Regions from separate parts of the Rhodoferax sp. GW821-FHT02C08 genome, predicted to be linked through region 2. Evidence: riboswitches for the same ligand, from Rfam matches in the RefSeq annotation. Region 2 holds a riboswitch; the other holds the start of a gene.
The links. A riboswitch is a leader RNA that binds a small molecule or an ion and turns the genes downstream of it on or off. The one in region 2 is predicted to bind thiamine pyrophosphate.
Positions count from the first base shown of each region.

Region 1: linked by a shared signal. The riboswitch ahead of AC07VY_RS25325 (thiamine ABC transporter substrate-binding protein) and the one ahead of AC07VY_RS04275 (FAD-dependent oxidoreductase) in region 2 are both predicted to bind thiamine pyrophosphate.

Region 1 covers NZ_JBWKVR010000036.1:32,084-35,284, forward strand. Annotated here, with positions in the region: gene AC07VY_RS25315 (cysteine hydrolase family protein) at 1-501, opposite strand, end outside; gene AC07VY_RS25320 (VTT domain-containing protein) at 547-1,191, shown strand; TPP riboswitch at 1,325-1,422, shown strand; gene AC07VY_RS25325 (thiamine ABC transporter substrate-binding protein) at 1,461-2,501, shown strand; gene AC07VY_RS25330 (ABC transporter permease) at 2,502-3,201, shown strand, end outside.
Region 2 covers NZ_JBWKVR010000003.1:28,306-31,506, reverse strand. Annotated here, with positions in the region: gene AC07VY_RS04285 (purine-cytosine permease family protein) at 1-312, shown strand, start outside; gene thiD (bifunctional hydroxymethylpyrimidine kinase/phosphomethylpyrimidine kinase) at 371-1,213, opposite strand; TPP riboswitch at 1,256-1,353, shown strand; gene AC07VY_RS04275 (FAD-dependent oxidoreductase) at 1,386-2,465, shown strand; gene thiS (sulfur carrier protein ThiS) at 2,462-2,659, shown strand; gene AC07VY_RS04265 (thiazole synthase) at 2,664-3,201, shown strand, end outside.

The sequences.
Region 1 (3,201 bases), on a different contig from region 2:
GGGGTTGCTCCCCTTGCTCAGCTTGGTGACGCTACGGCCCTGCTGGTCTTCCCAGGCGTTGTAGGCGGCGTGCACATCGGCGTGTACGTTGTGGCCCCAGGTGCCGATCTCGCAGTGCACCGGCCAGACCATCAGGGTGTAGCGGCCGCGCGCTTCCAGTGCATCCAGGTAGGCCAGGCTGCGGCCCAGGTGGGCGGGGTCGCGCGGCCGATACAGGCCGGCGTTCACATCCGCCGCCGTGATGGTGGTGAAGGGAGTGACGGCGCTGCCGTCGCCTTGCAGCCAGAAGGTGGGGTGGGCGATGTCCAGCCGGTGGTGCGAGTCCAGCGTAATGGTGATGTCGGTCAGCCGGGCCGCATATTCGCGGATGAAGGCTGCCAGCCGCTGCATGTCGGCATGGGCGCCGGTGACCGGCAGGGCAGGGCTGCCGCCGGCACCTGGGGGGAGATCGCAAAAATCGTTCTGGGGGTCGATGATGAGCAGATGGGTGTGGCGTGTCATGGCTGTCTTCCGTTTGTCTTGCGATGCTGGCGATAATCGGTGCCCATGGACATTCTCATGCAACTTCTCGACTTCATTCTGCACGTGGACAAGCACCTGCAGGCTTTTGTAAGCAATTACGGCTTGTGGGTTTACGCCCTGCTGTTTCTGATTATTTTTGTGGAGACCGGCGTTGTTGTGATGCCGTTCCTGCCGGGGGACTCGCTGCTGTTCGTGGTGGGCGCCATGTGCGGTGTGGGGCTGATGTCCTATCCGCTGTCGGTCGGGCTGCTGCTGGCCGCGGCGATTTTGGGCAACCAGAGCAATTACGCCATCGGCCGTTATTTAGGCCCCAAGGTATTCCAGTGGGAAGATTCGCGCTTTTTCAACAAGAAGGCCTTCAACCAGGCCCATGCGTTTTACGAGCGCTATGGCGGCCTGACCCTGGTGGCTGCACGCTTTATGCCGTTCCTGCGCACTTTCGCGCCGTTTGTGGCGGGCGTGGCGGTGATGAATCGGGCCAAGTTTGTGTTTTTTGACGTGCTGGGGGGCGTGCTGTGGGTGGTGGGCATCGTCACCATCGGCTACTTCTTTGGCAATTTTCCCTGGGTCAAGCAGAACCTGGACAAGATCATCTGGGCCATGATTCTGGTACCCACGGCCCTGGTTGCCATCGGCGCCCTGAAGGGCCGTATGACCGCCAAGGCTTAGTATTCCACTTGCCTAAAAAATAGGCGCTGTAAGCTTTGTCTTTGTAAATCAATGGCTTAGCCTGCATATACAAACGCTTGCCCGGGTTATCCACAAGTTTGTCCAGCGCCAGCAGGGAGAACTCTACAATCCCACGCTTCACCGGGGGTGCCTGCTTTGAAGCGGGCTGAGAAATACCCCACACACCTGATCTGGGTCATGCCAGCGTAGGGAGCGTGATGGGGCTGCGGCCTTCCATGCGACCCGCGCCGGCGCATTGAAAGGCAAGCATGTTCCACCGCCGCGCTACTAGTACACGCCGTACGTTCACTTGGGCCGCCACCGCGCTGGCCGCACTCTGCACCTTCCCTGCCCTGGCTGCCGACAAGGAGCTGCGTGTGCTGGTGCACAGCTCTTTTGATCTGCCCAAGCCCTTGCTGGCCCAGTTCGAGGCCGATGCCGGCGTCAAGCTCAGCCTGATCAAGGCCGGGGATGCGGGTGAAATGCTGAATAAGCTGATACTGACCCGCGCGCAGCCCATTGCCGACGTGGTGTTTGGCCTAGACAACGCGCTGGTGGCCAAGGCCCAGGCCGCCAAGGTGCTGGAGCCCATGACCTATACCCAGGGTTCGCCGGTGACACAGGTGGGCACGAATGTAGTGGCGATGGACTACGGTTTCGTCACGCTGAATTTCGACAAGGCCGCTTTCGCCAAGAGCGGCCTGGCCTTGCCCAAGACGCTGGAGGATTTGATCCAGCCGGCCTACCGTAACCTGCTGGTGGTGCCCAACCCCGCCACCTCCAGCCCCGGCTATGCCTTCTTGCTGGCTACCGTGGCCGGCATGGGCGAGGAGAAAGCCTTTGACTGGTGGGGCCGCATGCGTGCCAATGGCGTGAAGGTGGTGAAGGGCTGGACCGAGGCCTACTACACCGAATTCAGCCGCAACGGCGGCAGCCGCCCGCTGGTGGTCAGCTACGCCACCAGCCCGGCGGCTGAGGTGTTCTACAGCAAGGAAAAGATCAGCGAGTCGCCCACCGCCAACCTGTTCCTCAAGGGCGGTGTGTTCCGCCAGGTCGAAGGTGTGGCCCTGGTAGCGGGCGGCGGGCAGCGCGAAGCCGCCGCCAAGTTCATCCGCTTCATGCGCGCTGGCGCGGTGCAGCAAGCCTTGCAAACCAGCATGTGGATGTATCCGGTGGAGGCCCACACGCCTCTGGCCGATGTGATGCGCCATGCGGTCGAGCCCACCGCGTTTGAAAGTCTGCCCGCCGAAACTATTGCCGACAAGGGCCCGGCCTGGGTGGCGCGCTGGACCCAAGTTGTACTGAAATAAATGGCGATCACACGCCGCCAGAGTTTGCTGGCAGCGCTGCCGCTGCTGTGCCTGGCGGTGCTGCTGGTGGCACCGGTGCTGCGCCTGGGCTTCGAAGGTTTTTGGGGTGAGCTGGCCACCGGACCCACGCCGTCGCTGTGGGCGGTATGGACCGACCCGTATCTGCGCTGGCGCGTGCTGTGGTCGCTTTTGCAGGCGGGCGCCACCTGTGTCGCCGCTTTGCTGCTGGGCTTGCCCGTGGCCTGGGTGCTGGCGCGTTGGGAGTTTGCCGGGCGCCGCCTGGTGTTGCGCCTGCTGATGCTGCCGTTCGTGGTGCCCACCCTGGTGGCGGCAGTGGGTGTGCTGGCGCTGTGGGGGCCGCGTGGTCTGTTGAGCAATGCCTTGGGGCTGGAGCTACAGGACTCGCCCTGGCTGCTGCTGTATGGCAATCTGTTTTTCAATCTGTGCGTGGTGGTGCGGGCCGGGTTGGAGGCGCTGGAGCAGGTCAATGCCCAACGCGTGGCCGCCGCCCGCAGCCTAGGTGCCAGCCCGTGGCGGGCCTTCTGGCGGGTCGAGTGGCCGGCGATCGCACCCTGGCTGGCGTCCAGCCTGTGCCTGGTGTTCTTGTATTGCTTTGCCGGTTTTGGCCTGGCCCTGGTGTTGGGGGGCCAGCGCTATGCGACGGTGGAGGTGGAGATCTACAGCCTGGTCGCGCACGAGC
Region 2 (3,201 bases):
CTGCTGGCCGTGGCCTGCACCGGCCTGGCGCTGGTGCTGCCCATGCACAGCCTGGAGCCATTTCTGACACTGCTGAGCTCGGTGTTCGTGCCCCTGTACGGTGTGATCCTGGGCCGCCTGTCACAGGGCACGGCCACCGCATCACAACGCCTGGTGGAGCCCAGCGCTGCCCTATTATGGGTGGCCGGCATTGTGGCCTACCACCTGCTGACCAACTACGCGCCACAGTTCGGCGCCGCCCTGCCGACGCTGGCCCTGGTGTTCTTCGTAGCTTGGTTGACGCGGCCTTTGCGCATCACCTATGCGCTATAGAAAAAATAGCTTCTTGCGCAGGTAATACCTGCGCTACAGGTCTATTTCCTATAAACCCTCAAACGCCTAGAACCTGCATGGGCAAAGGCGCGAATCCGTGGTTCAACGGTCCGTGGCCGTGCCCGGTGTGCACGCTGGCACCGGCTTGTATGGCGCCACGGATATAAGCCCGGGCCTGACCCACCGCCTCCGTCAGCTCAAAGCCCTTTGCCAGGTACACCGCAATGGCAGACGACAGCGTGCAGCCCGTGCCGTGGCCGTTGTGCGTAGCAATGCGGGCCGAATGCCAGGGCTGGCGGCTGCCATCGCACTGGCCCAGCAGGTCTACCACCGCATCCCCCGGCAGGTGCCCCCCCTTGAGCAGCACGGCCGGCGCACCTAGCGCCAGCAAATCCGCCACCGCAGGCTCCAGCGTTTCCACGGTATCCACACTGCGGCCCAGCAGCAGAGCCGCTTCGTCCAAATTGGGCGTGACCACGGTGGCGCGGGGAAACAGCTGGTCCACCAGCACCTGCACGGTTTCAACCGCCATCAAGCGGTCGCCGCTGGTGGCCACCATCACCGGGTCCAGCACCACGCGTTTTAGTTGGTACTGGTCAATGGCCCAGGCCACCACCTCCACCATCTCGGGCGAATGCAGCATGCCGATCTTCACCGCGTCGGCGCCAATATCATCAAGCACAGCCTGCAACTGGGCTTTCAGAAAGGACGCTGGCACGGGGTGGATGGCTGTCACGCCACGCGTGTTCTGTGCGGTCAGCGCGGCCAGCGCCGTCATGCCGTAGCAGCCCAGCGCGGCAAAGGTTTTCAAGTCGGCCTGTATGCCCGCGCCGCCGCCACTATCAGAGCCAGCAATCGACAACAGGCGCAGATAGCGGGGAGAAGAGTCAGAAATAGTCATGCTGAAATTATCGGGCCAGCGATGTGATGTAATCCGGGTTTGCGGATGAAACAGGGGTGTCTGGTACGCAAACCAGACTGAGAAAAACCCTCATACCCGATCCAGATCATGCTGGCGTGGGAAGTTTCTATCAACGACAGCGCCTCGTTTCGTCCCAATTGAGCTTTCGCAAATGGACGATACCTTGGCTACCCCACTCTCCACCACCATTCTTGGCGCAGGCCTGATGGGCCGCTTGCTGGCCCTGGCGCTGGCACGCTCGGGCCACACCGTACAGGTCTTTGAGGCCGGCGGACCCGAGGCCGAGGGCGCCGCCGCCCGCGTGGCCGCCGCCATGCTGGCGCCACTGGCTGAATCGGCCATCACCGAGACCGGCGTGGTGCAGATGGGCCAGCATGGACTCACGCGCTGGCCGGAACTGATCGCCGAACTGGACATGCCGGTGTTCTTCCAGCGCAACGGCACTTTGATTCTCTGGCACCGGCAAGACGCCCCCGAGGCCAGCCGCTTTGGCCAGCAGCTCACCGCCACCTGCCAGCAACTGCCCAACCTACCCATACCGCAGCACCTGGACTCCGCCGCCATCGCAGCGCTGGAGCCCGCCATCGGCAATCGCTTCAGCCAGGGCCTGCTGCTACCCGGCGAGGGACAACTGGACAACCGTGGCTTGCTCAATGCTCTGCTGGTGCAGTTGCAGCAGGTGGGTGTCACCATGCACTGGCACAGCCCGCGCCAGCCAGAAGATGTCCACAGCGACTGGGTCTTTGACTGCCGCGGCCTGGGCGCACGCACACAATGGCCGGCCCTGCGCGCGGTGCGCGGCGAGGTGCTGCGCCTGCACGCGCCCGGCGTGGAGCTGCAACGCCCAGTGCGCCTGGTGCACCCCCGCTACCCGCTATACATTGCCCCAAAACCCGGCAATATCTTTGTCGTGGGAGCCACCGAGATCGAGTCCGACGATATGTCGCCCATGAGCGTGCGCTCCAGTCTGGAGCTGCTGAGCGCGGCTTACAGCGTGCACAGCGGCTTTGGCGAAGCGCGCATCCTGGAAAGCGCCACCCAGTGCCGCCCCACCCTGCCCAACAACCTGCCCGCGATCCGGCGGATTGCCCCCAATACGCTGCAAATCAACGGCCTGTACCGCCACGGCTTCATGATCGCCCCGGCCATGCTGGACGTGGTGCTGGAACTGGTGCAGCACGGTACGTCCGCGCTGGCCACGCAATTCGACCTGACGGTAGAAGAAGCATGAATGTCACCATCAACAACACCCCCCAGACCCTGCCTGACGGCGCCACGCTGGCCGACGCACTGGCGCAGATGCAGGCACAGCCGCCATTTGCCACCGCGGTGAACAAGACCTTTGTGCCACGCGCGCAGTACCCGCACACCGTGCTAGCCGAGGCCGACAGCATAGAAATCATCCACCCCGTGACCGGAGGCTGACACCATGTCCCACGACCCTCTCATCCTGTACGGCGAAAGCTTCGCCAGCCGCCTGCTGCTGGGCACCTCCCGCTACCCCTCGCCCAGCACCATGGCCGACGCCATCACGCGCGCCCGCCCGGCCATGCTCACAGCTTCGCTGCGCCGGCAAAACCTAGGCGGCCAGGACAAGAGCCCCAATGGATTCTGGGAACTGCTGCGCCAGACCGGTGTGCCCGTGTTGCCCAACACCGCCGGCTGCCACGGCCTGCAAGAGGCCATTACCACCTCCCACATGGCGCGCGAGGTGTTCGACACCCCCTGGATCAAGCTGGAGCTGATAGGCGACGACTACACCCTGCAGCCCGACACCTTGAACCTGGTGGAGGCCGCCAGCCGCCTTATCAAGGACGGCTTCAAGGTGCTGCCCTATTGCACCGAGGACCTGGTGCTGTGCCAGCGCCTGGTGGACGTGGGCTGCCAGGCCGTCATGCCCTGGGCCGCGCCCATCGGCACCGGTAAGGGCCCGATCAACCCCTATGCCATGCAGGTGCTACGCGAGC